One region of the Williamsia sp. R60 genome, then DNA from elsewhere that is predicted to be linked to it. Evidence: riboswitches for the same ligand, from Rfam matches in the RefSeq annotation. Region 1 holds a riboswitch; the other holds the start of a gene.

Region 1 (15,618 bases):
GACCGAGCATCCGCAGCGACCCGCCGAGGAGTCGGCGCCCGCACCTGCGGTCAAGCGCGTGGCCCGGTGGTTCGGATTCGGACCCAAGGTTTGATGCAGGCCTGCCGCGCGAACTGGTCTGCAAGCCCGTTCGATGAGCCCGTTCAGCGAGCCCGCTCGTAGAACGCGAGGGCGGCGGCAGTCGCGACATTGAGCGAATCCGTTCCGCGTGCCATCGGGATGCGGGCGCGCACATCGCCCGCACGCATCGCCGTCTCCGTCAGTCCCGGCCCTTCGGCCCCCACCATGAAGGCCACGCGCGGGGCATCCACCACCTGCGACAGGGTGGCCACCTCCGGGTCGGGGGTGAGTGAGATGATGCGAAAGTCGTTGCTGCGCAATACGTCCAGGTCTGCCGGCCAGCTCGTGGCATGCGCGAACGGAACCAGCAGTACGTGGCCCATCGACACCCGAACCGATCGCCGGTAGAGCGGATCGGCGCATGCCCCACCGAAGATCACGGCATCCACGCCCAAACCTGCCGCATTACGGAAGATGCTGCCGATGTTCTCGTGGTCGTTCACGCCTTCGAGCACGGCGACGGTGCGGGCGTCGGCCAGGATGTCAGGCAGCGCAAGGGGTTCGGGGCGGCGCGCCACGGCGAGCACACCACGATTGAGGTGGAAGCCCACCACCTGGGCCATCACGTCTGCGTCAGCGCGAAAGAACGGCACCCCGCTGACCGCAGGATCGGTGAGGGTCCCACCGAGTTCGCGCAACCTCTTGTCCACGCCGAAGAATGCGTGCGGCGCGAACCGGGAAGCGACCATCCGCTGCGCCACGAGCACACCCTCCGCGATGACGAGCCCCCTGCCGGGGCGTCCTCCGGCGAGGACCGGGAGATCCGGCCGCCGGTCGACCGAGTTGAGGTCGCGGAAGTCGTCCACGCGTGGGTCGTCGGGGTCGTCGATGTCGATGACCGTCACCGCGAGGTCAGAGATAGGTCCTGCCTGGTGAGCGTGCGATCCGACCATCCGACTAGTTTGCCCGACGGCCGATATGGCAGGTTGAACGGGTGAGCAAAGGTAATCTGACGCTTCGTCGCGCAAATGAATCCGACTGGCCGGCCATCGCGACCGCAGACGCCCGGGCCTTCGCGTTCGTCAACCCGCTCGACGAAGAGGCGCTGGCCGACATCCGCTCGAAAGTTCGCGATGACGACGTCATCGTGGTGCACGACATGTCCGATCCAGAGCGGCCGACGCTGGTCGGTGTGTCGATGTTCTTCCGGATGACGATGTCGGTTCCCGGCGGACATCGGGTATCGCTGCCCGGGTTGTCCTGGGTGTCGGTGGCCTCGACGCACCGCCGCCGCGGCATCCTGCGGATGATGATCACCGAGTTGTTCGAGCAATGGGAGCGCGAGCAGTCCGTGTTCTCGATCCTCACCGCATCAGAGGGCACCATCTACGAGCGATTCGGTTACGGCCCTGCCGCTTTCGAGCAGCAGGTTCGGATCGACCTGCGCCGCGCACAACTGCGCGCACCGGCCCCCGAGGATTCGCGGGTTCGCTACGCCGACCCGGACCAGATCCGCGACCGCGTTCCCGAACTACATGACCGCTGGGTCTCCACCAGGCCCGGCGCTATCGTCCGGGCGCCGGTGTGGTGGAACATGATCTTCGCCGACCGTCCGATCCTGCGTGACGGACGAAGCGGTCTGCACTACCTGCTGCATCCCGACGGCTATGCGAGCTACCGGATCCACCACGAGTCGGAAAGCGTGTCGGTGGCGGAGGTCTCGGAGTTGTTCGCCGTCACCGACGAAGCGCATTCCGATCTCTGGAGGGTGCTGGTCGGCCTGGATCTGCTGCCCGCCATCACCGCGACAACGCCGGTCGACGACCCGCTGCCGCTGAAGCTGACCGATCTGCGTGCTCCGTCCGTGACCGGTATCCGCGACAGCATGTGGTTGCGGATCCTCGACGTGCCGGCGGCTCTGACGATGCGCGAGTACGGTCTCGACGCCGAGTTCGTGATCGAGGTGTCGGACAAGTTCCGCCAGTCGGGGGGTCGCTTCAAGCTCGCCATCACCGACGGCCGGGCCGAGGTCACCGAGACGGATGCCGAACCGACGGTCACGATGGACATCTCCGTGCTGGGCAGCCTCTACCTCGGGGCGTACCGCGCGGTGGACTTCGCATCGGCAGAGCGACTCTGGGCCGTCGACGGGCCCACACTCCATGCGCTGGATCAGGCGCTGAGCACCGATCGCAAGCCGGTGGCGGGCACGTTCTTCTAGTCCCGCTCTGGGGCGCGGCGTTCAGTCGCTCTCTGCGACGATCGATTCGATGATGCCGACGGCGTCACGCAGCGTCGCCATCTGGTCGTCGTCGAGGCGTTTGAGCTGGGCACGCAGCCATTCCTCACGAGCATTCGCCTCATCAACCACAACGTCGGTTCCCGACGGCGACAGCGTCACGATCACCTGGCGTCCATCGGTGGGGTGCGGTTCGCGCTTGACCAGGCCGAGATCGGCCAGGGATGCGATGACCCTGGTCATCGACGGAGGTTGCACACGTTCCCTCGCCGCGATGGCGCCCGGCGTCATCGGGCCTTCCCTGTTGAGGGTTGCCAACGCCGAAAGCTGTGTCAGCGACACCGGCGAAGCCGACCGGCGACCGCGCAGATGCCTGGTCAACCGGACAACGGCGATCGCCAGATCGCTCGCGAGCTTTTCGTCATTGTGATCCACGCGATCAAGGATAGGTGAGCCCGCGCTGAATGCACCATGAACCGGCGATGTTCATGTGTTCGGTTCACGAGTGAATGCTCGTTAACTTTTTAAAAGACAGTTCGTCTCGTAGTGCTGCACAAGCCATCCCCACGTCTGAGATTACGCCTGGACGAGTGGCTAAACGAGTGAACTTTCGACTGCGTACGAGTTGGCCTGCCACGTTTCCGCCACTAGTGTCGACTGCATGCCCGGACCCATTCCATCGCTGCCGCGAGCACTGACGGCACCGGAGCCGGTGATCGCGGTGGGCATGATCGGTTTCCTCGTCGCGACCGTGCTGGTTGCCGTCTGGGACCTGGGAACCGACAACACGCTCACCATTTGCCTGGTGGGCCTGGGCGTCGGTCTGTTCGGCTGCTTTGTGGTGTCCCTGCAACGGTGGGCGATCCGGCGAGGGAGCCGCGCCGCCCAAGACGGTCTGTCCTGAACCCGACATAGGTCGCCGACGCCACGAAGACCACGCCCAGGAGCCAGCCTGCGACGACATCGGTCATCCAGTGCACGCCGAGGTACACGCGACTCCAGCCGATCGCCACGGCGAGCACAGGAGCCGCCACGAGCACCAGGCGGTGCGCTCGCACCCACGAACTGCTGTGATAGCCGGCGACCGCGATCAGGCCGTAGACGACCGTCGCCATCATCGCGTGTCCGGACGGCATGGAAAACGTGTCGATGTCCAGCAGCCGGGCCTCCGCAGGAGGCCGTTCCCGCCCGATCAGGTGCTTGAGCCCGACCATCAGGCCGTACCCGATCAGCGACCCGGCCCCGACCAGCACCGCCGACCGCGCTTGTCGCAGCACGAGCAACGCGATGGTCGCCAGCACCGCCACCAGAGTCAAGGTGACGGTGTCGCCGAGGGTGGTGACGACCTTCATCGTCCGGGTCCACGCGTCGGTCCGGTTCGTCACCGACCATTCCCAGACAGAACGGTCCGGCCCGAAGGCGAGGGACTCGGTTCGGAGAATGCCCGTCGGGTCAGTCAGGGATGACGTGGAACTCGGCATCGATGTGGAGCGCCCCTTTCTGATCGCGCCAGAACGGAACCCGGCGTCGACTCGTGGTGCCGTCGTGGTGCACCTCGACTAGCAATTCATCGTGGACCCGGATGGGACCGGTGGGCAGCGGCCTGCTCTGCATCAACGCCGAACGCAACGCGCCGGGCTCGGCCTCCCATGTGGACGGCCTGCCCTCCTGCACCGGTACCGCAGTGAACTCCTCGGTCGCCAGCGGCATGTCGAGCAGGTCGGCGAGCGCCGATGCCAGCCCGATCTGCGACGGCACCACGGTGATGAGTCGACCGGGGTCGATGGCGGCGGCGAGCCAGGGAGCGTCGAGGACGACCGCGTCCTGCGCCACGTCTCCGGCGAGAGTTCTTGCAGCCGTTGGTGGTTCGATGTCGTCCAGCTCGATGCGGCCGGCCCGCAGCGCCTCGGCGAGGGCAGTGTGTGCTGTGGCCGCCACCAGCGGTGAGACCGCGCGGTCGGCCGCGGACAGCCGGTTCAGGATGAGCCGAGCCGCGTCGATGTCCTCGACATCGGCATTGCCGAGCGCGCCGGAGATCTCGTCACCATGCGGGTGATCGATGGGGTCGAGCAGGCCTGCGACGGTCAGGTCGCTCGGTGCGCGCCAGCCCCCGAGCGGTACACCGTCGACCACCGCATAGTGTCGCAGCCACCAGCAGGTGTACTCGGAGCGATCGGCCAACAACGTTGCCGCGTCGGCAGATTCGACCAGCAAACTCAGCGCCTCCGGCCAGCGGTCGGGGTCGACCAGGTCGAGATCGCGGACGGCCGACAGCGTCTGGGGCGGATCGTCGAGTGTGTTCCACCACTGCTCTTCGTCGGGCAGGTCGTGGTCGGGGCCGGTCGGATACTCCTCACGCAGCACCGTGAAGTCCCAACCCACGCCCAGAGCGCGGAACGCCGCCTGGCCGAACTCCTCCACCAGATCGGCCGAGACGATCCCGAACGGCGAATCATCGATCAGCACAGCCGAAAGCGGACTGCCCGGCAACAGCAGCTCGTCCGCCGGTCGCACGTCGTCGTCATCGGTGGGGAGCTGCAACTGGCCCAGCCAGGTCGGGACCACCACGTCCGGAGCCGCGCGGAGCAGACCGAGCACACTCCGCACCAGACGTTCATCGGCCGGGTCCTCGTCGATCTCACTGCGTAGGGCAGGGTCGGACAACATCTCCCCCACCGTGATCCGCTGAGCTCCGAGCCGTTCGAGCAGATCGTGGTTCGCCGCAGGATGGACGGTAGGGAGCCAGCTGGGGGCGACAACGGCGGCATCCTCGTCGCCGCGGTACGGCGGCAGCACGGTTCCGCGGGCACCGGGAAGTGTCCGTCCGTCGGTCAAGGGCACCGGGAGCGCCCCGAGTTCGTCGACCTGGCCCTGCGCCACCACCGACAACTCGGCGTAGAGGTCGCCCCACCACCGTGGTTCGCGTTCCAGACCGGTGAGCCGTTCGGCCACCTCGGCCAGACCGATCTCCGTCACACCCACCGACCTCAGCGTGCTGAGCGAGCCCCGGCCGGACAGGTCCGGGTGCACCAGCGTCGTGATGACCTCGCCCAAGAGGCCGGCGAGCCCGGCGGTGAGGTCGGGCAGCACCTCGGCCCGGGAGGCGATCAGGTCGTCGCCCTCGGCACCCGGAACCCAGGCGTGCCCGGCCAACTCGGCGATCAGCGCTTCACGCAGTCGTTCGTCGTCGCGTCCGGCCGCGAACCCCGGCGCCGGGACGAGCCCCATTCGCTGATCGATGGGCAGCTCGGCCACGATCTGTGCGTATCCCTCTGCCAACACGGCTATGTCGGCGTCGGGGTGCAGCCCACGACGATCAGCCGTCAGCTGCACATCGCCGACACAGATGGCCGGCACGGTGAGCTCGACGTCGGTGCGGGTGGGTGCACGCAGCACATCGCGACGCACGCGAACCGGTCTGCCGTCGCGCAGCGGGAGCAACCAGCGGGCGCGCGGCGCCACGAGCTCACGCCAGCTCGCACCGCCGACGGAGATGATGTCGCCCTCGCGGACGGTTCGAAAGGTGTTGTCGGGCAGGGTTATCGTGTCGATCGATTCGAGCTCGAGCAGCAATTGCACACTTTCGGCGGCAAAACCGTCGAACATCGCGGCCATGTCGATCGAGTTGTCGATCTCCATCACCACCTCGGTGTCGAAGCCGTCGATCGGCGCGGTGTCGATCGGCCACGCAAGGCGCAGCGTCGGCACCTGCTCCACCACCGCCCCGTTCGCGGCGAGTTCGGCACGCGTGCGTTCGGCTGAGAACTCGAATGATCCGCTTCTCGAACGGATCTCGACATGACGCGTCACCGCGGCAACAGCGGTGAACCCCACCCCGAACCGTCCGATCAAGCCGTCGCCGTGTTTGCTCGAGGAACGCAGCGCCGTCAGGGCAGCGGCACCGTCGGAGTCGACAGGTGCGCCGGTGTTCGCGATGTGCAGCCACCGACCGTCGTGCCACACACGAACCGAACCGATGATCCCGGCAGCCGTCGCGGCATCGGCGGCGTTGGCGACCAGCTCGGTCAGCAGGCGATCGCGATACCCGACGCCGACCAGATCTGTTTCGGCAGCAGTGTCTTCACGCAGGCGGGTGGGCGAGGTGAGCCACGACCCGAGAATCGAGTCGCGCAGACGGCCGAGGCCGAACGGGTCGGACGGCTGCACGACAGGTCAGGAGTTGGCGTGGATCTCAACCGCGCCGTCGTCGTAGGCATCGTAGGCGGGGCTTCTGCCGCCGGTGGGCGCCTCGACGTCCGAGTGGGCGCCGCATCCGTACTCGGCGTGCACCACACGGCCGTCCGCGGCGTATTCGTTGGCGCACACACCGAACGCGGCGCGCAGCGAACCGACCACGGGGAGGTAGAAACCGCAGGTGCCGCAGTTGTGCCGGGCGCTCCTGGCCATCTCGGAAGCGGGACCGTGCTCACCCTCGACCCACCGCGAAGCCGCCTCGAGCCGACCCTCGCGGCTCAGCAGTCGTTTGCGGCCCAGACCCAGTTCGGTCGCCACAGCGGACTCTTCGCCGAAGGGGTCGTTGTCGTCGTTGTCGACGTACCCCGGGACAAGGCGTGGGTCGTCGGCGGGCGTCGCCAGCAGATCTCCGGGGTTCAGGTCTCCCGGCCGAACCCGCTCGGCCCACGGAACCCATTCCGGCGCGGTCAGTGCGGTGGAACCCGGCAGCAAGGCCACCTCGTTGACCGTGACGTCGTCGCAGCCAGGGCATCCGGCCAGGACCACACACCACTGCCATCCGCGGTAGCCGGGCACCTGGGCGGCAAAGTAGTGGGTGACCGTGAAGGCGGCCTCGGTGACCGCTTCGAGGTGGTCACCGACCTCTTTGTCGTCGGCGTCGATCGCGGCCCTCGCCTGCGAGACGGCCGCAGTCAGCAGCGCTTCCACGCGTTTCTGCTCGGCGTCATCCCTCTCCTGGTCGACATGACTGCCGGGCCCGTCGTGATCAGTCACTGCGTCTGTCTGCTCGGTAACCGCGTTCACGTCCTCCAGTGTGCCGTATCGGGGCGCGCCGCAAGTGCCCGAGGGTTGGTAGGCCTGCGTCGGATAGGGAACAATCGGGAAAGTGAACCGAGGAAATCAACCACACGATCCTCGTACGACCTCCTCGGGCAGGGGCAGAGGCACTCAGCGCCCCGCCGACCCCGCCGGGCAAGACCCCCGCCAGCCGCCACGACCGGGGCCCGCAGCGCATCCGGGTTCGGCCAATTATCCGGTGGACGGCTCGACGCCGGGAACCCGCCAGCCACGTCCTGGGGGTCAGCCTTCCTATCCGCGCGGCGGCCAGCCCCCCATGCCACCGCGTGGCCCGCGACCGCCCAGTGGCCCTCCCAACGGTGGTCCTGCTCAAGGCGGTCCGCCGCCCGCGTCCACGGCTGCGTTCCCCCCTCACGACGACAGCCGCCGGAACGACACCCGCCAGCAGACATCGCGCAACCCGCATCTGCCGCCACTGGACGAGACCGACTACCACCGCGAGGAATCCGGCGGCCGGGCAATGCCCCGCAAACTCACCGTCACCCGCGTTGCCGCGCTTCGAGGCCGGGAGCTGACATCGAAGGGCCTGGGCAAGATTCATCAGGCCGCCACCGCCGACGGTGCCGACCGTTCCGGTCTGACCGCGTTGACCTATCCGACGGTGGTCAACTTCGCGGTCGACGCCGCGATGACGATCGCGTTGGCCAACACCTTGTTCTTCGCCGCCGCAAGCGCGGAATCCAAAGGCAAGGTCGGCCTCTACCTGTTGCTGACCATCGCGCCGTTCGCGATCATCGCCCCACTGATCGGGCCGATGCTCGACAAACTCCAGCGGGGCCGTCGGATCGCGATGGCCGGCACCTTCGCCGGGCGCACCGTGCTGGCCCTGCTCGTGATGGCGAACTGCGGTTGGGACGACGCCGCGAACCAGCTGACCTACGACCCCTGGGTGCTCTACCCATGCGCACTCGGAATGTTGGTGCTGTCCAAGTCATTCGGCGTGCTCAAGTCGGCCGTCACACCGCGTGTCCTGCCGCCGACCATCGACCTGGTCCGGGTCAACTCCCGACTGACCACATTCGGGTTGGTGGGCGGAACGATCCTCGGCGGTGGTGTGGCAGCACTGTGTGAAGTGTTGCTGGCCAAGGTCCTTCCCCTGCACCTGCCCGGGGCCATGGTGTGGCTGGCGATCATCACCGTCGCCGGCGCCGTGCTGTGCATGCGCATCCCGTCGTGGGTGGAGGTCACCGCGGGCGAGGTCCCCACCACACTGACCTACCACGGTGAACCGGCACGCGATCCCTTGCGACGCCCCGATCCTGCCCAGTACCCCCCGCCTGGTGGCGCACAGCCACCGAGCGCAAAACAATCCGGCGAGAAGGCCTCTCCGGTCAAGGCCCTGGCGGCCACGATGCGTCAGCCCCTGGGCCGCAACGTACTCGTCGGTCTCTGGGGCAACGGCACCATCCGCATCCTGACCGGCTTCCTGACCCTGTTCATCGCCTTCTACGCGAAGTCGCAGCAGGGTGGCGGCAGCGGCTGGGCCCAGGTCGCCATGCTCGGCGCGGTCGGCGCGGCCGCCGGCATCGGAAACTTCATCGGGAACGCCACCGGCACACGACTGGAGCTGAAGAACCCCGAGCGCATCATCGTGATGGTGACCGGTGCCTGCGTCGCGGTCGCGGCATTGGCCGCAGCGTTCGGCAGCCTGCTGTTCGTGGCCATCGCGGCGCTCGTCGCCTCGGGAACCAGCGCCATCGGCAAGGTCTGCCTGGACTCGTCCATCCAGAACGACCTTCCGGACGAATCCCGGGCCTCGGCTTTCGGTCGCTCTGAGACCGTCCTGCAGATGAGCTGGGTGTTCGGCGCATCCCTTGGTGTGCTGCTCCCGCCGAACCTCACCATCGGCTTCGGAGTCGTCGCAGGATTGCTGGCCCTGGGCCTGGTGCAGACCTTCGTCACCAACCGGGGCTCTACGCTGGTCCCCGGATTCGGCGGCAAGCGGCCAGACATGACCATGCCCACCGGCGCAATCCATGTCGATCCGCACATCCGCGAGGCCTGGAACAAGGGCGGCGGAGACCGATGAGTTGGGATACATGAGCGCACGCTTGACCACAGGCGAGAAGAAGTTCTTCGCGATCGCCGTCATCACCGTTCTGTTGCTCGTCGCCGTCATCGGCGGCTCGGTGGCCGCGTTGGCCTCCGGACACGAGGACAACGACGTTCCGTATCTGCATGTCGCGAACGGCAACACACTGATCACCGTTGAGCCGCTGATCTATTGCTCCATCGAGGTGACGAACTGCGAAGGATCGCCGACCAACAAGCCGGCGCGGATCCCCGTGCAGGTCGGCGACGCGGTGATGGTGTCGCTGTCGAGTGACCTGTCCGTCGGGCCCTGGACGCTCGTGGTGCAGTACCTCACCAAAGACGGGTTCGACAACACCGCCGAGGTCTTCTACCGCAGCGACAGCAAACGCACATTCACCCTCGCCTCGACCCGCGACCGGATCCTGGCGACGATCGAGATCAAGCAGCCGTCTCAGAAAGAAGACGCGGGCGGCTTCATCCCACGCGGGATCTGGGGCATCGACACCCTTCCCGACGGTGTCGATGTCCCAGCGTCCGACTAGTTCGAAATCCGGCTGGTTGAAGATCCGGCCGGTTGGAGAACCGGCAGCGGTGTCACACGAGTACTGCTAGGTCTCGAGCTCCCGGGCAACTGCCCGCACCACCTCGGAGATCCGGGCGGCGGTCTTGCGGTCGGGGTATCGGCCCTTGCGCAGATCCGGCTGAATCTTGCCTTCCAGCAACGTGATCAGGTCGGCCACCATGCCGTGCAGCTCATCAGGACTGTGCCGCTTGGGCTGTTCCTTGCGCGCTTCCCGCGTGTTCTTGGCAACGCTGGGAGCCGGATCGAGAACCTTGACCGTCAACGCCTGTGGGCCGCGACGGCCCGCTGCCATGCCGAACTCGACCCGCTGGCCGGGTTTGAGCGCCTCGGTCCCATCGGGGAGCGCGGACGAGCGCACATAGACGTCTTCGCCCTCATCTTGCGAGAGAAAGCCGAAGCCCTTCTCCGCGTCGTACCATTTCACCTTGCCGGTAGGCACTGTGCTCACCCTCATCTACTCGCATTGCCCAAAACGAAAGCGCCCGCTGCGGGCAACTGGCCCAGCCGGACGCGTTCGGTCAGTCTAGCGCCTCGGCCAACCCCCGAGCACACGGGTTTTCGGCCGCCTCGGACCTGCACTACCGTTGTCTACATGCGCAAAGCCGAAGGCAGCCTCTTGCTGCGGGCCGCTGTGGGACTGTTCGCCATCGGAGTCATCGCACTGCTCTGGCTGTTTCTGAGTACGCCGATCACCGGTGAGACCGCTCCCCTGTTCGTCTATCTGCTCACCATGTGTGCCCCGCTCGGCTTTTTGCTCGGGCTGATTTTTGCGTTGCGATCAGGGCGACGCCATCGGAACGCGGCTGCGCACCAAGGCCGCGGCTCGAGGTCGCCACTACAGTGACTGACGACATGACGCTCTCAATCGACGGAGCATTGACTCCCACCAGTGACGGCACGGCACTCCGCGCTGCATACAGCTGCTTTCCGACCGGTGTGGTCGCGGTATGCCACCAGGGCGACGGCGACCCCATCGGCATGGCCGCCAGCTCGTTCGCCACGGTATCGCTCAACCCGCCACTGGTGTCGCTCTGCGTTCAGAACGAATCGACGACGTGGCCCAAGTTGCGCAGCGCTCCCGTCATCGGGCTGTCGGTGTTCGCCCATGATCAGGACGCCGAGTGCAAGCAGCTCGCGGGCCGGGCCGATGCGCGATTCACCGGGCTGCGGGTGGAAACGACCGACGACGGCGCACTCTTCGTCGGCGGAGCGGTGGCCCAGCTCTCGTGCACCATCTACAACGAGATACCGGCCGGCGATCACAGCCTGGTCCTGCTCAAGGTCGAGGCGTTGCGCGCCGACCCGTCGCAGGAGCCGCTCGTGTTCCACGCCAGTGCGTTCCGGGCGCTGGAAAGACGGGCGTAGCAACCACGACTTCGGCGCCCATCAGAAAACGACCGTAGTCAGTTTTCCCCGGGGATCCGACCTCGATCGGGCGATCACCGTAGGCTTGTACAGGTGACCGCCATCGCTCTGGGTATGCCAGCCGGCTTATCCGTCCGCCCGCCCGTCGGGACAGACGCCGTCATGCCCACCAGCGGTCCCATGGTGGACACCTTCGGGCGCGCTGTTCGCGACCTCCGCGTCTCGGTGACCGACCGCTGCAATCTGCGCTGCACGTACTGCATGCCCGCCGAAGGCCTCGACTGGCTCGATCGCGACGACGTACTGACAGCTGCCGAGATCGTGCGGGCGGTCTCGGTGGGCGTGCGCGAACTCGGAGTACGAGCCGTCCGGTTCACCGGCGGCGAGCCACTGCTGCGCAAGGACCTCCCGGAGATCATCGAAGCGGTTGCCGCCCTTGACCCCCGACCCGAGATCGCGCTGACCACCAATGGACTGGGCCTGGCCCGGCAGGCGAAACGATTGGCAGCTGCCGGCCTGGACAGGGTGAACGTATCCCTGGACACCGTCGACGCCGCCAAGTTCGCTGCCATCACCCGTCGCGACCGCCTTCCCGACGTGTTGGCAGGCCTCGAGGCCGCCGCCGACGCCGGGTTGACCCCGGTGAAGGTCAATGCCGTGCTCGACACCGCCGGCGGCCTAGACGACGCCGCTGCGCTCCTGAAGATGTGCCTGGACAAGGGCTACCAACTGCGGATCATCGAGCAGATGCCGCTGGACGCCGAACACCACTGGTCACGCACCTCGATGATCACCGCCGACCAGATCCTCGCCCGCCTGCAGCAGGACTTCGACCTGCGGCCCGACGACGTGGCACGTGGGTCGGCCCCGGCGGAACGCTGGATCGTGGAGGGTCATACCGGGCTCGACGGGAGGCCTGCCCGAGTCGGGGTCATCGCCTCCGTGACCCGCCCGTTCTGCGGCGATTGCGACCGGACCCGGCTCACCGCGGACGGACAGCTTCGCAATTGCCTGTTCGCCACCTCGGAGACGGACCTACGCGGTTTGCTGAAGTCAACTCACGCTACAGATCAGGAAATCGCGCTGCGGTGGCGACAGTCCACGTGGGGCAAGCTCCCGGGCCATGGCGTCAACGAGCCAGGCTTCCTCCAGCCCGCACGGTCGATGTCGGCGATCGGGGGCTGACTATGCGTATCTGCGTCCGGTTCTTTGCCGCCGCCCAAGCAGCCGCGGGTGTCGAGCAAAGTGTGGTCGAACTCACTGACAAAGCCACTCTTGCGGATCTGGAAATCCAATTGGGTCAAAGCAATCCACAGTTGGCTGAAGTGCTCGAGAGATGCTCATATCTGCATGAGTCCGTCGCCGTTCGGGACCGCTCACGGGTGCTCTCGAGTGGCGACACCGTCGACGTCCTGCCGCCGTTCGCGGGCGGTTGAGCGCATCTGACCGTGCGCAGCAACGGGTCATTCGACCCACATCCGCGTCTCATTCCTTCGGATGAGGCTGTGACGTTGCTCACATAACGGTTGGGTTACGGTACGGACACAGGACGACTGTCATACCGATGAGCAGCAGTAATGCCGAAACCGCCGAAAACGGGCCCGCCGACACGTCGAAAAGGCCGTCGAAGAAGTTATGTGTAACCACTGATTAACCCGTACCGTCTGTCTCGGTCGACCTGATCGGCCAGACCGCAAGTGAATATTCCCGGCTCGCCGCGCCCAACCTCGTCCCGCGAACCGAGAAACTCCAAACGCATTTCAGGGACGAGGACGGGGGACCCAACATCTCCTGGAGATCACCGGGTTCCGAGAAATCGGAGCCCTTGGGGTGAAGCCCGCGCAAGCGGACCGAGCAACCTCTCGCTCGAACCCGACAGCTGACTTCGTAGGCGCGTGGAGAGAGGAAGTACAACTCATGTCCGGACGTCATCGTCAGCCGACCACCACTGGTCGCACCATCGCCAAGTTCGCCCTCACCTCTGCCGTCATCGGCGGCGGCGCCACCCTCGCCTTCGCAGGCGGCGGCAACGCCGGTGCAGCCACCGACGCCGAGTGGGACCAGGTCGCCTCGTGCGAGTCGGGTAACAACTGGGCCATCAACACCGGCAACGGCTACCAGGGTGGACTGCAGTTCAGCCCCAGCACCTGGACCGGCCACGGCGGCGGCGAGTTCGCCCCCTCCGCCGACCAGGCAACCCGTGAGCAGCAGATCGCTGTCGCCGAGCGTGTCCTCGCCAGCCAGGGACCCGGCGCATGGCCGACCTGCGGCACCGGCCTGAGTGGCGCCACCCCGCGCAACGCTCCCGCTGCAGCGCCCAGCCTCGAGATCCCCGCAGCACCGGCTGCGCCCCAGGCTTCGGACCTCTCGGCTCAGACCGACGAGATCGCGAACGACCTGAAGTCCGTGTTCAACGATCCCACCGTTCATGCGCTGATCGACCAGGCCAACGCGGCCGGTGACCTCGACGCCGGATCCATCGCGTTCTACAACCAGTACCGGGACATCCTGCCCCTCCCCTGATCTCGGGGAGCCCAGACGAAGGGCCTCGCACGCGACCATGAGTCCGTGCGGGGCCCTTTTCCATGTTCCGATGATGGTGGGTTCGGGCAAGCATTTGCCCAGGTCGACCCCGCCCGAACCCACCAATTCCGGGCGGGTGGGGCACTCTGGTCAGGCGCAGCCAACCCATTCGTCGGTGCCGTCGGCGAAGATCTGGTGTTTCCACACCGGGAGTTGGGCCTTGACCTCGTCGACCAGCAGCGCACAGGTCGCGAAGGCTGCCTGGCGATGATCGGCTGCCACGGCCACCACCAGCGCCGCATCACCGATGGCCAGTGGCCCCACCCGGTGCGACACAGCGACCGCACGTACGCCGTCGGCCCCGGCCGCGATCTCTGCCACGACCTTCTCGACGACCTCGCCGGCCGTCGGGTGCGCGCTGTAGTTCAGTGCGGTGACGTCGCGGCCGCCGTCGTGATTGCGCACCGCGCCGACAAAACTCACGATGGCCCCAGCTTTTCCGCCTGCCGCCTCGGAGGCGAGGGCCTCATGGTCGGCGGTGGACAGAGCCTCTTCGGTGACCACGGCACGGGCGACGATGGCAGCCATCAGTGGTCGCCTCCGTTGATCTGGTCCAGGGCGTGGGTGAGCACAGGTGCGAGAACTTCGAGGCCGTCACGGACACCACCCGTGGAACCGGGCAGATTGACGATGAGGGTACGGCCCGCGACACCGGCCGTGCCCCGCGACAGGACGGCCGTGGGGACTTTGGGCAACCCGCTGTTGCGGATGTCGTCGGCCAGACCGGGTATTTCGCGTTCGATGACCGCGGCGGTCTGTTCGGGGGTCTGATCGGTCGGGTTCAGACCGGTGCCACCGGTGGTGAGGACCAGAGCCGTCTCATCTCCGACTGCTGTTCGGAGTGCTGCGCCGACCTGGTCACCGTCGGGAACCACCACCGGGTCGTTCACCACGAACCCGCGGTCGCGCAACCATTCGACGATGATCGGCCCCGAGCGGTCGGCGTACACACCACCTGCGGCGCGCGTCGAGGCCACGACCACCACTGCAGTGCGGGGGTCGGCGGCGTGGGGATCAGACATCAGACCCCTCCGTCCGCAGAACCGGTCTCGTCAACCGGCCGGTTGTCCCGGGTCCAGTGACCCTTCTTGCCGCCGGTCTTCTCCTGGAGGCAGATATCGGTCATCTGCGCGCGCGGATCGACCGCCTTGACCATGTCGTGCAGGGTGAGTCCGGTCACCGCCACCGCAGTGAGGGCTTCCATCTCGACGCCGGTGCGGTCGGTGGTGACCGCGGTCGCGCGCACCTCGATGAAGTCGGTGCCGAGCTCGAAATCGACGCTCACGGTGCTGAGCGCGACCTGATGGCACAGCGGGATCAGCTCGGGGGTCTTCTTGGCGGCCATGATGCCGGCGATGCGGGCCGTTGCCAGCGCATCCCCTTTGGGCAACCCGCCCGTCGACAACAGCGAGATCACGTCGGCGGTGGTGCGAAAAACCCCGGTGGCCAGCGCTTTACGCGTGGTGGCGGCCTTGCCGCCGACATCGACCATCTGCGCCGCCCCCGCCTCGTCGAGATGGCTGAGACGTCCAGGGCCGGGCCGGTCGGTCGGCGCGCTCACCGATCAGCGATTGACGGTGGTTCGCGGGTGAAGGTAAGGCAGGTCGTCGACCGGGAGCGGGAAGGTGACCTCACCGAACGGTGACAGAGCGCCGGAGACGTGCGCGGCGAACTCACTGACGGCGTGCTCACCCTCGGGAAC
Region 2 (15,618 bases), on a different contig from region 1:
TGGACACGCGCGGTGTCCGCGTCTCGGAGACAGCCCACACGGCACGCTTCATGTGCACCACCGACGATGAGATGGCCCAGCTGGCCAGTTTCTACGCCGGAGCGATGAGTGAATCGCGCCAGATCTCGCTTGCCCGGCTCGCCGAGGAGTTCGGCAAGCCCGAGTTGGTTCTGATCGGCGCCGATGATCCCGAGGGGATGATCGTGCACAGTCAGGAGTGCCGTGAGCTGGGCATACCGTTTGCCGCCGACCCATCGCAGCAACTCGCGCGACTCGACGGCGAACAGGTACGCGAACTCATCGACGGGGCCACCTACCTGTTCACCAACGAGTACGAGTGGGGCCTGCTACGTCAGAAGGCCGGTCTCAGTGATGCCCAGGTCGCCGAGATGGTCGGCTTGCGTGTCACCACGCTGGGCAGCGGCGGCGCCGAGATCGTCGAGGCCGACGGAACACGTACCCATGTGCCGGTGGTGCCCGAAACCGAGAAGGTCGATCCGACCGGTGTCGGAGACGGCTTCCGGGCCGGATTCCTCGTCGGCAACGCAGCGGGTCTGAGTCATGAGCGCAGCGCCCAGCTCGGCTCGATGGTCGCCGTTCTGGTGCTGGAAACCATTGCGCCGCAAGACTGGACGTGGAACCGCGAATCAGCGTTGGCACGCATTGCGGGCGCGTACGGAGACGAGGCCGCAGCCGAGATCGGAGCGGTCATCCCGGCGTGAGATGACCGCCCCGGCCTACGCCGAGGCTAGAGCTTGACGGGGTAGCGGTGATCTTCGATCTGGGGCGTGATGGTGCCCTCGACGAAGATCCCGTGCCACACCATGAAGATCAGCACCGTCCAGAGTCGTCGACTGTTGTCGACCACTCCGGCGCGATGCTCGGTCAGCATCTGCCGCACCGCGTCCTTGTTGAAGATGTGCTCGGTCTGAGACTTCTCGACGGTCTGCTGAGCCCAGTCGTAGAGTTCGGTCCCGGCCAGCCAGTGACGCAGCGGAACGGGGAACCCCAGCTTCTTGCGGTGCAGGACGTGCGCCGGGACTATCTGCTCGAGGGCCTTCCGCAACGCATATTTGGTGGTGCCGTGCGAGATCTTCTCGTCGAAGGGCAGGGCTTCGGCGACCCGCATCACCTCGGGGTCGAGGAAGGGAACCCGCAACTCGAGCGAGTTCGCCATGGTGATCTTGTCGGCCTTCACCAGGATGTCGCCGCGAAGCCAGGTGAACAGGTCGAGATGCTGCATCCGCGCCACCGGGTCCCAGCCCTGCGAGGTCGCGTAGATCGGAGCCGTCACATCGGTGTGGGTCCAATCCGGCCGAAAATCCTTCAGGACAGCGCGTAGCCGCGCGTCGTCGAAGCTGCGTGCGTTCCCGTAGTACCGCTCTTCGAGCGACATCGAGCCGCGGTGCAGCAGGCTCTTACCGCGTGTGCCCTCGGGTATGCGGTCCGACAATCGGCCCGCTGCCACTCGCAGTCCTCGGGGTAGCCGCTCGAAAGGCTTGAGCGACAACGGTTCTTTGTAGATCGTGTACCCGCCGAAGAGTTCGTCGGCACCTTCTCCGGACAAGACCACCTTGACGTGCTTACGTGCTTCTTTCGCCACGAAATACAGCGGCACCAGAGCCGGGTCGGCGACGGGATCGTCGAGGTACCACACGATCTCGGGGATCGCGGCGGCGAACTCGGCAGGTCCGACGACCTTGACGACGTGCCGGGCACCGATGGCCGCGGCCGATTCGGCTGCCACGTCCACCTCGGAGTAGCCCTCGCGCTCGAAACCGGTCGTGAACGTGATCAGGTCCGGGTTGTGCCTGATCGCCAGCGCCGCGATGGCCGTCGAATCGATGCCTCCGGAGAGGAACGAGCCCACCGTGACGTCGGCACGCATGTGTTTGGCGACCGAATCCTCGAGCGCTGCGGCGATCTCGTCGTATCGCTTCTGTTGGGTGTCCGGGGTGAACGGGCGAACCTTGAACTGGGGGGTGAAGTACCGGCGCACCTGCGGTCGTTGTCCGGGCTTGATGGTGGCGTAGCTGCCGGACTCGAGGCGACGGATGCCCGCGTGCAGGGTTTCTGGTTCCGGTACGTACTGCAGCACCGTGTAGTGCTGGACTGCGCGGGGGTCGAGACCGTCCGCGACGCCGATCCGGTCGAGGAGTTCGAGGAGGCTCTTCTTCTCGCTGCCGAAGACCGTTCCGCCCGAGCCCGTCGCGATGAAGAGCGGCTTGATGCCGAAGGGGTCGCGGGCGATGAACATCGACCGCTCCTCGGTGTCCCAGATCGCGAAGGCGAACATGCCACGCAGCCGGGCGACCGCGTCAGGACCCCAGTGATGGAAGGCAGCGACGATGGCCTCGCCGTCACCCTGGGTGCGAAACTCTGCGCCCTCGTCCCGGCTCAGCTGTTCACGAAGCTCGAGGTAGTTGTAGATCTCGCCGTTGAAGACCAGCGCGTACCGCTCCGGACTGTGAGCGGGACCCCAGCGCAGCGGCTGATGCGAGTGCTCGATGTCGATGAACGCGAGACGGTTGAACCCGAAGGCGACATCCGCGTCGTGCCACGTTCCGCCCGGCTCGTCAGGCCCACGGTGGCGCATGCAGTGCGACGCTGCAGCCACCAATTCGGCAGACTCTCCCGCAGACGCGTCGCTGGACAACAGACCTAGCAGACCACACACGAAAAAGCCTCAATTCGTCCTCCGGACAGCACTTCGAACATGCCCGAGTATGCCGCAACTACGGCCACCCCCGCCCGCCCGGCCCATGCGCGTCCTCGGCATTCCGGGCGTCGGTGACACGAACCCAAACCCCGATACGAATGTTGCGGACGGTTGGTCTACGCTGCGTAGTACACGAGCTACCAATCGTGGGTGGCGGTGTGGCTGTTTGCAGTCTGGGCAGGGTAGGAAGGCGTGAAATTGGCACACGGTGGGCGACCTCCGGCATCGACTAAGCGTCAGCACCGCGGACGTCGAATCAAGCAGATCAGCGCGACCCTGTTCTTGGGTGTCGGCGCGATGATGCTGTCGAGCTGCAGCGCTGAAGAAGTGATGCGGTTCGGCTGGCCCGAGGGCATCACGCCCGAGGCCGAAAGCATGCGTCACCTATGGACCTGGTCGGTGATCGCTGCCCTCGTCATGGGAATCATCGTGTGGGCGCTGACCTTCTGGACCGTCACCTTCCACCGCAAGAAGCCCGGTGGCGACGAGTTCCCGCGTCAGACCGCATACAACGTGCCGCTCGAGTTGACCTATACGGCCATCCCGTTCGTGATCATCGCGGTGCTCTTCTACTTCACGATCATCGTGCAGAACGATGTCGAGGCGAAGAAGTCCGATCCAGATGTGGTCGTGAACGTCACTGCCTTCCAGTGGAACTGGAAGTTCGGCTACCGCACGGTGCAGCTGGAAGACGGCTCCCGTTACGACGGAACTCGCGAGAACCCATACGAGAACCAGCGGGCCGAGCTGGAAGAGCACGCCGGCGAGAAGGCCGAGCAGGCCGGCCACAACGAACAGAACGCAATCGACGCGGAGCGCAACAACATCCGCGAGTACCTCATGTACGACAAGATCGAGACCACCGGTAACTCCGAAGAGATCCCGGTCTTGGTCTTGCCGACCGGCAAGCGCATCGAGTTCGAGATCGCTTCGAACGATGTTGTCCACTCGTTCTGGGTCCCCGAGTTCCTGTTCAAGCGCGACGTGTTCCCCTTCCCGGAGGAGAACCACACCGACAACCGCTTCCAGGTCAGCTCGATCGACCGCGAAGGTGCCTTCGTCGGGCGTTGTGCCGAGATGTGCGGTACGTACCACTCGATGATGAACTTCGAGGTGCGTGCCGTCAGTCCCGAGGAGTTCGACCGCTACATCAAGTTCCGCGAATCGAACCCCAACGCCACCAACGCCCAGGCACTCGAATCGATCGGTGAGCCCGCCACAGCGCTGACCACCAAGCCTTTCGACACCCGCCGCGGCACCCAGACGGCCTCGAACTAGTACCCAGGAGCCACGAGATGAGAATTGAAGCGCGCCTCTTCGAGGTACTCACCGGGTTCTTCTTCCTGGTCGCCATCGCCTACGGGCTGGCCAGTGGGTTGTCCAGCAAGAACGTCGAGTGGGTCGGTGTCACCGGTCTGGTCATGACCGGCGGCCTGACGATGATCATCGGAACGTACTTCCGATTCGTCGCTCGCCGCGTGGACATCCGCCCCGAGGACTACGAAGACGCCGAGGTGTCCGACGGTTCAGGCGAATTGGGTTTCTTCAGCCCCGGCAGCTGGTGGCCTGTGGTGATCGCGCTCGGCGCCGCAGTGCTCGCCGTGGCCATGGCAACAAGCAACTTCTGGTTTGTGGGTTTCGCAGCCGCATGCATCATCGGTGCAGTCGCCGGCCTGGTGTTCGAGTACCACACCGGGCAAGAAAAGCACTGACCAGCAGAACAACATCGATCCTTCTTTGCACTCAGCTCCTGGGATGTCCGTAGAGATACGGCACACCTGGGAGCTGAGTGCTTTGCAGCGTCATCACCTGCGTGAGCTCTTCGACCGCGCTTTCGACGGTGAGTTCGCAGACACCGACTACGACCACGCCCTCGGCGGCCTGCACGTCACGGTCGCGTCCGACGGCGGCGACGTGGTAGCCCATGCGGCAGTGGTGGCCAGATCCATGGTCGTCGACGAAGAACCACTCCGCGTCGGGTATGTGGAAGCGGTTGCAGTCGACCCCACACGGCAACGACAGGGTCTCGGCCACCAGGTGATGGAAGCGTGCGAGCGAATAGTCCTCGACGCCTACGACTTCGGGGCGCTCAGCGCCAGCGCGGCAGGCGAAGCCCTCTATCGTGCACGAGGCTGGCGCCCTTGGGAAGGCGAACTCGGGGCGATGACGCCAGACGGCTCGATCACGACGCCTGACGACCGTGGAGGCGTTCACGTCTTCGGTGAAATCGGACGGTCCGATGGTCGTCTGCTGTGCGACTGGCGCTCCGGCGACCTCTGGTGATCCGCATGGCTTTGTAGCGCCTGACTGTTCCTGTTCCAATGGGGAGTTCCGGGGTCCAGATCGTCTTTTGACCGGCCGCGGTGCGCGCGCCGTAGCTCAGTCTTTCCCGTCGTTGTCGGCACGCTCAGGAGGCGTCCTTCTGTCCACACCGGCCGCGAGCATGAAGGTGGGGTAGGGGAGAGGTGCCTCGTCTGAGGAACCTGTCCGCATACGAGAAACCCGGGGCAACGAGAAATCCGGGGCAAGACAATCCGGCGCGCACGGATAGCCCGGCAGAACAGATCCGGGCATAAAAAATCCGGGCCCCGATACGGGACCCGGATTTTTGTGGTGTTGCAGATCAGTCGGTGAACGGGCTTCCGCCACGAGCCTGAAGGGCGCGCAGGGCGTCCTTCTCGACGTGGTGGGCTTCGCTGTCGAGCTCGATCTGACGCTGCTGCTCTTCCGGCGGGTCAGCCACCAAGAGCGAACCGCTACCGGGGTGCCCGGCCGAGCCCAGCTTGTTCATCCGCTTGGGTAGCGCTGCACCCTCGTACGGCATCGGAAGCGGGTGACCGTGATCATCGAGGGGTCCGAGCGGCTGGTGCAGCTCGATGTACTCACCATGCGGGAGACGCTTGATGATTCCGGTCTCGATGCCGTGCTCGAGCACGAAGCGGTCACTGCGCTGCAGGGCCAGGGCCCAGCGGTAAGCGATGTAGTACGCGAGCGGCGGCACGATGATCAGACCGATGCGTCCCATCCACGTGGTCGCGTTGAGCGATATGTGGAACTTGTACGCGATGATGTCGTTCATGCACGACACGGTGAGCACGATGTAGAAGGCGAGTGCCATCGCGCCGATACCTGTACGAACCGGGGTATCGCGAGGCCGCTGTAGCAGGTTGTGGTGAGCATCGTCGCCGGTGAGGCGCTTCTCTATCCACGGATAGGCGAACATCACGGTGATGATGATCCCGATGACAACAACCACCCAGAAGATCGCTGGGATCGTGTACGCGTTTCCGAAGTAGACCTCCCACGCCGGCATCAGGCGGGCAAGTCCGTCGGTCCACATCATGTAGATGTCGGGCTGCGAACCGGCCGACACGTGCGCCGGGTTGTATGGCCCGAGCACCCACACCGGGTTGATCTGGAAGATGCCGGAGATGATCGCGAGGAAGCCGAAGGTGACCGCGAACAGCGCACCGGCCTTCGCCGCGAAGACCGGGAGAATGCGGACGCCGACAACGTTCTGTTCGGTACGGCCGGGGCCGGGGAACTGAGTGTGCTTCTGGTACCAGACCAGTGCGAGGTGTGCACCGATCAGGGCCAGGATGATCCCTGGGAAAAGCAGCACGTGCAGTATGTAGAGCCGCGGAATGATGATGTCGCCCGGGAACTGACCGCCGAACAGGGCCCAGTGGATCCAGGTACCGACAAGCGGTATTCCGAGGACGATGCCCGACATGGCAGCGCGGACGCCGGTGCCCGAGAGCAGGTCGTCGGGGAGTGAGTATCCGAAGAAGCCCTCGAACATCGCCAGGAGCAGCAGCATGCAGCCGATGACCCAGTTGGCCTCACGTGGCCGACGGAACGCACCGGTGAAGAAGATGCGTGCCATGTGGATGATGATCGACGCCGCGAACAGCAGTGCTGCCCAGTGGTGGAGCTGTCGGACGAACAGACCGCCGCGGACCTCGAACGAGATGTCGAGCGTGGTGGCGTACGCCTTGGTCATCATCACGCCGTTGAGCGGTTCGTAGGCGCCGTTGTAGACGACCTCGCTCATCGACGGATCGAAGAAGAACGTCAGGTACACACCCGAGATCAGCAGGATCACAAAGCTGTAGAGCGCGATCTCGCCGAGCAGGAAGGACCAGTGGGTGGGGAAGACCTTGTTGATCTGCCGACGGAGACCGGGAGCCAGGTGATACCGGCTGTCGACCTCTTCTGCGCGTTGCGCGAGTTTGCTCATGGTCTGTCCTTCCCCTGGCCGCGTTCCCAGAACGCCGGCCCGACGGGTTCGATGAAGTCGCCGGCCGCCACCAGATAACCCTGTTCATTCACAGTAATGGGCAACTGCGCGAGCGCGCGAGCAGCTGGACCGAAGATCGGCTTGGCGAACTCGAGGGCATCGAACTGGGACTGGTGACACGGGCAGAGGATTCGGTTGGTCTGCTGCTCGAAGAGCGATGCCGGGCAACCGAGGTGCGAGCAGACCTTCGTGTAAGCGAAGTAGTCGCCGTAGTTGAAACTTTCCTGGTTCTTGCGCTTGATGGCCCGGGCCGCATCGTTGGGACGCAGGCGGATCAACATCACGGGGTTGTCCACCGCACGCAGTCCCTCGAGAAGCTTGTGCCGAGATTCTTCCGTCTCTCCGACGCCATCGGAGACCCGCCACGGGAAGACCGTCTCCATGCCGCCGGCATCGAGATCTTCGGGCCGGACGAGGACAACCTGGTGTGGGTTGCCGGTGTCGCGACGCAGGAAGACCGTCTCGTTGGGGGTTTCGGGCGAGTTGTGGATCGGCGACCACCCGGTGTTCCAGAGCGGGGAGTCCTTGCCCTCGGCCCACGGGTTCTTGATGATGCCACCGACCAGGGCGACGAGGCCGGTGACAGCGAAGGTTCCGAGGCCGAAGAGTCCGGCCCCGATGATCATCTTCCGACGACCGATCGTGGACGACGTCATGGTGTTGCCGAGCATGGCGGCAGCGGTCTTCTTGTCGACCTCGGTGGAGCCACCGTCGTGGCGGTCCTGGACCGAGATCTCTTCGGGGATGAACTTCTTGGTGAACTGGATGGCGCCCACTCCGATGGAGAGGATCGACAATCCGAAGGTCACGCCCAGCAGGGGAGTGTTGAAGATGTACTGCCAGTAGTGGTCTCCACCGGGCATCACGAATTCCCAGTGGTTGAAGATGAAAATGACAAAGCAGGCCACCGCAGACAGACCGGCCAGCAGGAACCAGAGCGCGACCGACCGCTCCGCGCGCTTCTCCGCCTTGCTGCCGGGCTCGGGGAACCGTTCCCGACGGTGGATGATCTCCACACCATCGAGATTGGTTCCGAGCTTGACCAGCTGGTCGTTGCTCATCCCGTCGAGCTCGTCCTGGGTGGGGACAGATTTGTGTTGATCGCTCATGTGCGTGATCCCATCCACATCGCGGCGGCGACGATAGCCACTACGCCGACAGCCCACATCGCCATTCCCTCGGAGACCGGTCCGAAGCCGCCAAGGGCGTACCCGCCCGGTGCTTCGGGGCGCGTCGCGTACTTGACGTAGCCGATGATGTCCCGCTTTTCCTCGTCGGTGAGCTGACGATCCGAGAACTTGGGCATGTTCTGCGGTCCGGTCAACATCGCCGTGTAGATCTGTTGCTCATCGGCCGGGTCGAGGACCGGCGCGAACTTGCCCGACGACAGTGCGCCGCCGCGACCGGTGAAGTTGTGGCACGACGCGCAGTTCAGCCGGAACAGCTCGCTACCGCGGCCGATGTTCTCGCCGCGCAACTGCTCCTGCTCGACAACCGGGTAGCCGTCTTCGAAGATGACGTTTCCGTTGGCGTCCTTGGCGTACACGACCTGGGGGCCGCCGCCGACCGACTGGATGTAGGCGCCGAGTTGGTCGATCTGGGCCTGAGTGAACTTGGCCGGCTTGCGCTGGATCTGAGCCTCACCACGGACCGCGGGCATACGCCCGGACGAGACCTGGAAGTACACCGACGCATCGCCGACGCCGACCAGTGACGGTCCGCGGTCGAGCACACCTTCGAGGTTGGCACCGTGGCACGTGATGCAGGACGTCTCGTAGAGCTTGCGGCCATCCTGGATCAGCGCCGCACTCGACTCGCTGTCCGCCTTGGCGACCTGCGGGTCCGGGGTGATCGCGGTGGCCAGGCCTCCGGCGACCACAAGACCTGCGAGTAACAGCAGGATGCCGGACGCGCGACGTCGCAACTTGCGGCGTGCCTTGGCCTTTTTCGCGTCGATCCTGCCTGCGCCCTCGCTCAGGGCGCCCTCAACCGAATCCCCGGGTGAGGTGGGTGGGGGAGATGAACTCATCTGTGTCTCTCTGCTAAGCGGACTGACTCTGCCTGGGCTGAAGTGTGGTGCGCGTTACCGGATGAAGTAAATGGTCGCGAACAGGGCAATCCAGACGATGTCGACGAAGTGCCAGTAGTAGGACACGACGATCGCGGCGGTTGCCTGAGCCGGGGTGAACTTGCTCAACCGCGTGCGGATCAGCAAGAAGACAAAGGCGACGAGACCGCCGATGACATGCAGGCCGTGGAACCCGGTGGTGATGTAGAACACCGAGCCGTAGGCGCTCGACGACAACGTCGTGCCCTCGTGAACCAGGTGGTAGTACTCGTACGCCTGACCGGCGACGAAGATCGCGCCCATGATCAGCGTGATCGTGTACCACCGGCGAAGGCCGAAGACGTCGCCACGCTCGGCGGCGAAGACACCGAGCTGGCATGTCACCGACGACAGGATCAACACGGTGGTCACCGGGATCGCCAACGTCAGGTTGAGCTCGGTGGGCTCCATCGGCCAGTTGCCGTAGTTTCCGGCTCGCGCGACGAAGTACATCGCGAACAATCCGGCAAAGAACATCAGCTCGCTCGAAAGCCACACAATCGTGCCGACGCTGACCATGTTGGGTCGGTTCAGCGAGTGCACGCGCTGGGTGATAGCTGATCCTGTGGGTGCTGCAGCGCTAGTCACCCCAGAAGTATGACGGTTCGTAGTAAGCGCTGACTACTTGGGTCCAGAATTTTTTCCGGCGGGTCGCGCCGACCCAGGTAGACGCCTGCATATGCCCTGTTCCCGGCGTGTCCGAGAGCTGGAAATCACACACCTGGGAGGCTGGTGGGGTGCCTCGCGACGTGAACGGGAACCCGGTCGAAGTGTCCCGGTGGAAACGATGGTCCGGTCGGCTCGCCGGTGGCCGAAAGCCCAACGGGGAGTTGTCTGCCGACGATCCTTCTCTCGTGGTGACAGCCGAGAGTTTCGACGACGCGGAGGCGGCGTCGGCGGTGCTCGCCGATTCCGGTTGGCGCGAGCACGAACAGTCGGTTCTGCGGCACCTGCTGGTGCTGCCGTCCGGGGCCGTCCCAAGGGCGCTGGAGCTCGCGGCCCAGGACCACTACGGGCCCGTTCCGGTTCCGCCGGGGACCGGTGTCGAGGCCGCCGGCGGCAACGAGGTGGTGGCACTGGCTCGCGTACAGCTGATCGATGCCCTGCACGTGTCCCAGGAACGCTCCCGGATGGCCGGTCTGGCCCAGCGGCACGGCGGCTCTGCAGTGGGCTGGCAGGTACTGCAACCGCCGACGAATCGGGTTGCGGGCGGTGGATAGGCTGCCCCTGTGACCCACTCGAACGTTCCGGCCCGTACGTGGCCGCAGATTCTCGGTGTTCTGGCCGATGGCCACGACCTGGATCCCGACGGTGCCGAGTGGGCGATGAACGAGATCATGACCGACAACTCGACCCCCGCGCAGATCGCCGCTTTCGGGGTGGCGATGAAGCTCAAGGGCCCCACACCCGGGGAATTGCTGGGCCTGGCAACGGGGATGCTCGCCCACTCCACTGTGGTGCCCACAACAGGCTATTGCGTCGACATCGTGGGAACCGGTGGTGACCGGTCGAACACGGTGAACATCTCGACGATGGCATCGGTCGTGGTGGCCGCAGCCGGTGTGCCGGTGGTCAAGCACGGCAATCGCGCGGCGTCGTCGAAGAGCGGTGGCGCCGATGTCCTGGAGGCTCTGGGCGTCAAGATCGCGCTGAGCGCCGACGGCGTCGCCACCTGTGTCGGCCAGGCGGGCATCGCCTTCTGTTTCGCCCCCGTGTTTCATCCCGCGTTGCGGTTCGCGGCGGCCCCCCGCAAGGAGATCGGCATACCGACGGTCTTCAATGTGCTTGGCCCCCTGACCAATCCGGCACAGCCGACCAGCGGTCTTGTTGGGTGTGCCTTTGCCGATCTCGCGCCGGTACTCGCCCAGACATTCGCTGATCGTGGTCATTCTGTACTCGTCGTCCGCGGCGACGACGGCCTCGATGAACTGACCACGACGACGACGTCGACCGTGTGGCAGGTCGTCGACGGTGCCGTGCACAAACAGACTGTGGACCCCACGACCATCGGTCTGGCCCGGGTCGAGCTGGAAGCACTTCGAGGCGGCGACGCTGACCACAACGCGCAGGTCGCGAGGGACCTGTTCGCCGGGGCGACGGGGCCGGTACGCGATGCCGTGGTGCTCAATGCTGCCGGCGCGCTGGCTGCCTACCGCCGCGACCGCGGCGCGGATCTGCACGAACAGCTGCGCACGCAGATCGACGTGGCTGCCGACGCGATCGACTCCGGCGCGGCCGCGACCCTGCTCGATAACTGGGTGCGCGTGAGCAACGCCCTATGACGCACCCTCGATAGGGGTTGTCCGTCGGGCTCCCCGGTAGGCCACCGACCAGGGCGGCCGACGGGTGTTCCCTCGCTACTCGCCGATGGAGAAGCCGGCGTCGACGTCGGCGCTGGAGTAGCTCTTGAAGGCGATGTGGGTGGCGGTGTGCTTCACACCCGGCAGCCGACTGATCGCGGCGGTGACGACGTCGGCGATCTCCGCGTGGTCCCGGACTCGGATCTTCGCGATCAGGTCGACGTCACCCGCACACGAGTACACCTCGGTGACGCCTGAGATGTCGGCCACAGCCTGGGCGGTCTCCGGGATCTGATGGACATCGGTCTGGATCAAGACGATGGCGGTAATCATTGACTCAGCCTAGGTCGCCCTCGAGTGTGATGGTGCGACGCGCCGTACCCACCTTGTCGCGCCAGTGGACGTGCCGGCCGCCACCGTGCCGCGGCAAGCTGAACCCGCTGGTGGCACAGACGATTCGCACACCTGGTCCGGTGAGCCACCGGTACACCAACGCGACTTCCTCGTGGGGCGCGCCGTACAGCGGTCCCGGTTCGGGGAGCACTGTCTCCGCACCGGCCGCGAGCGCGGCGACCACGGGCATCGGAGGAACGCCCCGCGCGGCGACCCCGGCGCTTGCGAGGCGGCCGTGCCTGATCACCGCCAGGTCCCATCCGCCGCGTCCATCGGGTGCGGCGGCGACCATTTCCGAGATGCGGGCCAGCGCAGCCAGCCTCTGACACCGTTCCAGGTGGGCGATCAGGTGGTCGAGTCGATCGCGCAACCGCGCGGCGTTCTCGAAGAGTTCGGCACGGGCGAGCGACTCGAGTTTGTCCAGAGCCAGCTGAACGGGGAGGTCGGTTCGGCCGCTGAACAGGTCGGCGACGGTTCGGGCTCGGGGGAGATATGCCTCGGCGGCAAGTGGTTCGGTGGTGGCCGCGTGGCAGCCGCCGACCACGCGCCGCCCGTCCGGGCCAACCTCGCACACATGAAGTGCAGTGGCCCGTAGTGCGGTACGGCACGTGCGCAGGCCGCATGTGTCGGCGATGAGGTCTGCGACGTCATGGGCGATGGCGCGGGAACGAAAGGGGCCGACCGAGGTCGCGGTCGGGCTGCGGCTGATCTTCAAGCGCGGGAACGCCTCCTCGGTGAGGCATATCCACCAGCCGAGATGTGGGAACTTCGACCGGCGGTTGTAGGGCGGCGCGTAGGCCCCGAGGAGGCGCAGTTCGCGCACCCCAGCCTCGATCCGATGGGCACACTGGACGTGGTCGACGCGCGTCGCCAGTTCGACCATCTCGCGTATCCGGGTGCGGTTCTCCGAACCGGTGAAATAGCTGCGGACCCGCCTGCGCAGGTCGGTTGCGGTGCCCACATACAAGACCTCGTCAGAGGGGCCCCGGAACATATAGACACCGGGTTCGGACGGCAGGTGGTCTGCCAGGCCCCTCTTGTTCCGCGTGGCACGGGAGACCCCGGGCAGGAAGTTGCGGAGGTCGCCGAAGGTGTGGATGCCGAGATTGCCGACCCGCTCGAAGAGCCGGTGCATCACCTCGACAGTTGCGCGGGCGTCGTCGAGCGCTCGGTGGGTCGGGCGGGTCTGGACGGCGAAGAGGTCGGCGAGAGCCGAGAGTTTGACAGTCGGCGCCTCGTCTCTGGTCAGAACTCGACGGGCCAGCTTCACGGTGCACAGCACCCGGCGGAACGGCCACGGGTGGCCGAGCTCGGTGGCAGCGGCGCGCAGGAAGCCGGTGTCGAACCGGGCGTTGTGCGCCACGATCACCGAGTCGCGGGCGAATTCGAGGAAGGCCGGGAGCACCTGGTCGATCGTCGGGGCCTGGTAGACCATCGCTTCGGTGATGCCGGTGAGGCGAACGATGTGTGGAGGGATGCCGCGCTGTGGATTCACGAGAGTCGCGAAGTCGCCCAGCACCTCGCCGCCCCGGACCTTCACGGCGCCGATCTCGGTGATCCGGTCGCCCAGCGGGCTGCCCCCGGTGGTCTCGAGGTCCACCACCACGAATGTGGTCTCCCGCAGGGGGACGTCGTCGGGGTGGTCCAGTACGGGATCGTCGAAACACAGCTGAGTCCCAGCAGCCTCACCAACAACACTCACACCGCGAACATTAGTTCGATCCACCGACATCGCCGCGGTGGCGCAGTGCGAGATGGCTTGTCAGACCGTGGAGTTAGCGTTCGGCCATCGGGGTCGAATCAGAGGGCTCCGGACGTCCGGGAGAACCCTGAGAACCCTGAGAAAAGGCCCCCTAAACCGAATGAGACGGAGATCACAATGCTCATAGACTGCAACACCTGCCCAGGCCGTCGAGTCGCCTGCGACGACTGCATGATGACCGTTTTCCTGGGTCCCGTAGGTGTCCCCAACAGCGCAAACGACGAAGTTCGCTGTGATGAATTCGTTATTGACCACCAGGCGCGCATCGATGACGCCATTGCGGTGTTCCATGCTGCGGGCATGATCGGCAAGTCTGACCGTCACGGTCAGGACGTGGCAGTCAACGCAGGTAACAGGGTTTTTGTTCCCCGATCTGGCGGTCATCTGCGAGCTGGATGACCCGACACGCCGGTCGGTCTCCTGTCGGTCCCCTAGTGGACACGGACCATCACGGTTTCGTAACCTTTCTGAGACCTTGCGAAAGCGTCCACTCCAACCGGAGCGGATCGTAGGGTCGCCGCTCAATCACCGTCCTGGTGAACCGGGGAACCACTGATGCGAATGCGAGTTCACATCCGGGGTGAATCCCACTGAACCCTGAGGTCTTCAGACTTCTGGGTTCACCGGGTAGGGCCATCTTCCGGCCCGAATCCGACAGCTAACCCGGTAGGCGGATAGGGAAGAAACAGGAGACATCGCTTCGTGGCGAAACATCGTTTGCAACAGCCGAACCGGGGCATCAAGAGCGCCCGGGGCGCACTGATCGCCGGATCGATCACTCTCGGCACCATGGGAATGGCCGCAGCGCCGGCCATGGCTGCTCCGATCACCGTCCCCGGTGTCGGAACCTTCGAGATCCCGGGCCTGGCCGAAAACCAGATCCCCAATGAGTTCAAATCCCCCAACATCCTGCCGCAGGCAGCGCAGCCGGTCCGGCCCGCAGGCCAGATCGCCGCTGATGCCGCAGTGAGCAAGATCGGTTCGCCGTATGTCTACGGCGCAGCCGGCCCCAGCGCATTCGACTGCTCGGGTCTCGTCTACTGGTCGCACCAGCAGGCCGGTCAGACCATTCCCCGGGACAGCTACGGCCAGCTCGGCGGTGGCACTCACGTCGACGCTGCGAACATCCAGCCCGGCGACGTCGTGATCTACAACGGTGGCGGCCACGCGGGCATCTACGTCGGTGGCGGCCAGGTCGTCCACTCTTCGACCGAGGGCGTGCCCGTCGGTCGGATGGGTCTCAACGACCAGTCGATCGTCGACATCCGTCGCTACTGATCTACACAACTGAACACGACCATTGGGCGGGGCCGCACTCGAGCGGCACCCGCCCAATGGCTTCCGAACACCCGGTTGCAGACAGTCTGGCCGTCCGCGCTCGGTGGGGCGAAGGCCTGTGTAGCCTGGCCGGGTTGGTCAGTGCAGCGGGATCGGTCGAACAAGACGTACCGAATGAGCAGCTGATCTGTTCGGTACACACAGAGGTAGAAGGGCTCGGGTTGGCCCGCGTGAAGTGTTGAGGAGTTTCATCGTCGTGGTGCGGAAGCGTTATGCCGCCGTCATGCAGACCGTGATCGCGGCTGTGGTGTTGGCGTTGGCGGTTGCACTGGGCGCAGGTGCGCCGGCCGGTGCCGAACCGGGACCGCAGAGCCCGGATGACATGCTCACCGAATACACGCAGCTGGGCCGCGAGGCCGAGCAGGCCACCGAGGCCATTCACAACACCACGATCGAACTGAACAACCAGCGCGGCGCTGTCACGGCGGCGAACGAGGCCGCTTCGGCGGCCGAGCGCACCCTTGCCGAGCAGGAGAAGCAGGCCGAAAGCCTGCAGGGCGCAGTTGATGCACTGGTCAACGCCAGTTACCGGGGCGCGCGGGTCAATCGTCTCTACGCCGTCCTCGTCAGTGACTCGCCGCAATCGCTGCTCGACCAGATGTCCGGACTCGAGATGATCTCGCGTCAGACCGTTGCCGACGTGAAGACGTTCAAGGTCGCCAACGACAAAGCCCTGGAAGCGCAAAAGGTGGCGCAGGA

Evidence for each region. Region 1 has a riboswitch for cyclic di-AMP ahead of ACVWY6_RS10225 (transglycosylase family protein). Riboswitches for the same ligand answer to the same signal wherever they lie in the genome.
Region 2: it holds a riboswitch for cyclic di-AMP, as region 1 does, so the genes downstream of both, ACVWY6_RS06085 (C40 family peptidase) here and ACVWY6_RS10225 (transglycosylase family protein) in region 1, are expected to answer to the same signal.

The regions. Positions count from the first base shown of each region.
Region 1 covers NZ_JBSSGR010000002.1:702,364-717,981, reverse strand. The annotation lists gene ACVWY6_RS10300 (DUF6928 family protein) at 1-94, shown strand, start outside; gene ACVWY6_RS10295 (TrmH family RNA methyltransferase) at 144-980, opposite strand; gene ACVWY6_RS10290 (GNAT family N-acetyltransferase) at 1,055-2,281, shown strand; gene ACVWY6_RS10285 (Rv0880 family HTH-type transcriptional regulator) at 2,303-2,734, opposite strand; gene ACVWY6_RS10280 (DUF2530 domain-containing protein) at 2,961-3,203, shown strand; gene ACVWY6_RS10275 (phosphatase PAP2 family protein) at 3,091-3,684, opposite strand; gene ACVWY6_RS10270 (sacsin N-terminal ATP-binding-like domain-containing protein) at 3,752-6,466, opposite strand; gene ACVWY6_RS10265 (DUF3027 domain-containing protein) at 6,473-7,297, opposite strand; gene ACVWY6_RS10260 (MFS transporter) at 7,608-9,380, shown strand; gene ACVWY6_RS10255 (DUF2771 family protein) at 9,391-9,927, shown strand; gene ACVWY6_RS10250 (cold-shock protein) at 9,994-10,407, opposite strand; gene ACVWY6_RS10245 (hypothetical protein) at 10,561-10,812, shown strand; gene ACVWY6_RS10240 (flavin reductase family protein) at 10,821-11,333, shown strand; gene moaA (GTP 3',8-cyclase MoaA) at 11,427-12,518, shown strand; gene ACVWY6_RS10230 (MoaD/ThiS family protein) at 12,521-12,769, shown strand; cyclic di-AMP (ydaO/yuaA leader) riboswitch at 13,071-13,243, shown strand; gene ACVWY6_RS10225 (transglycosylase family protein) at 13,251-13,856, shown strand; gene ACVWY6_RS10220 (molybdenum cofactor biosynthesis protein MoaE) at 14,007-14,444, opposite strand; gene ACVWY6_RS10215 (MogA/MoaB family molybdenum cofactor biosynthesis protein) at 14,444-14,938, opposite strand; gene moaC (cyclic pyranopterin monophosphate synthase MoaC) at 14,938-15,477, opposite strand; gene ACVWY6_RS10205 (hypothetical protein) at 15,481-15,618, opposite strand, start outside.
Region 2 covers NZ_JBSSGR010000001.1:1,339,015-1,354,632, forward strand. The annotation lists gene ACVWY6_RS06020 (carbohydrate kinase family protein) at 1-722, shown strand, start outside; gene asnB (asparagine synthase (glutamine-hydrolyzing)) at 749-2,677, opposite strand; gene ctaC (aa3-type cytochrome oxidase subunit II) at 2,918-3,997, shown strand; gene ACVWY6_RS06035 (cytochrome c oxidase subunit 4) at 4,015-4,431, shown strand; gene ACVWY6_RS06040 (GNAT family N-acetyltransferase) at 4,475-5,002, shown strand; gene qcrB (cytochrome bc1 complex cytochrome b subunit) at 5,343-6,959, opposite strand; gene qcrA (cytochrome bc1 complex Rieske iron-sulfur subunit) at 6,956-8,128, opposite strand; gene qcrC (cytochrome bc1 complex diheme cytochrome c subunit) at 8,125-9,048, opposite strand; gene ctaE (aa3-type cytochrome oxidase subunit III) at 9,103-9,714, opposite strand; gene ACVWY6_RS06065 (hypothetical protein) at 9,864-10,346, shown strand; gene trpD (anthranilate phosphoribosyltransferase) at 10,356-11,408, shown strand; gene ACVWY6_RS06075 (Lrp/AsnC family transcriptional regulator) at 11,484-11,759, opposite strand; gene ACVWY6_RS06080 (DEDD exonuclease domain-containing protein) at 11,764-13,551, opposite strand; cyclic di-AMP (ydaO/yuaA leader) riboswitch at 14,090-14,269, shown strand; gene ACVWY6_RS06085 (C40 family peptidase) at 14,284-14,859, shown strand; gene ACVWY6_RS06090 (NlpC/P60 family protein) at 15,116-15,618, shown strand, end outside.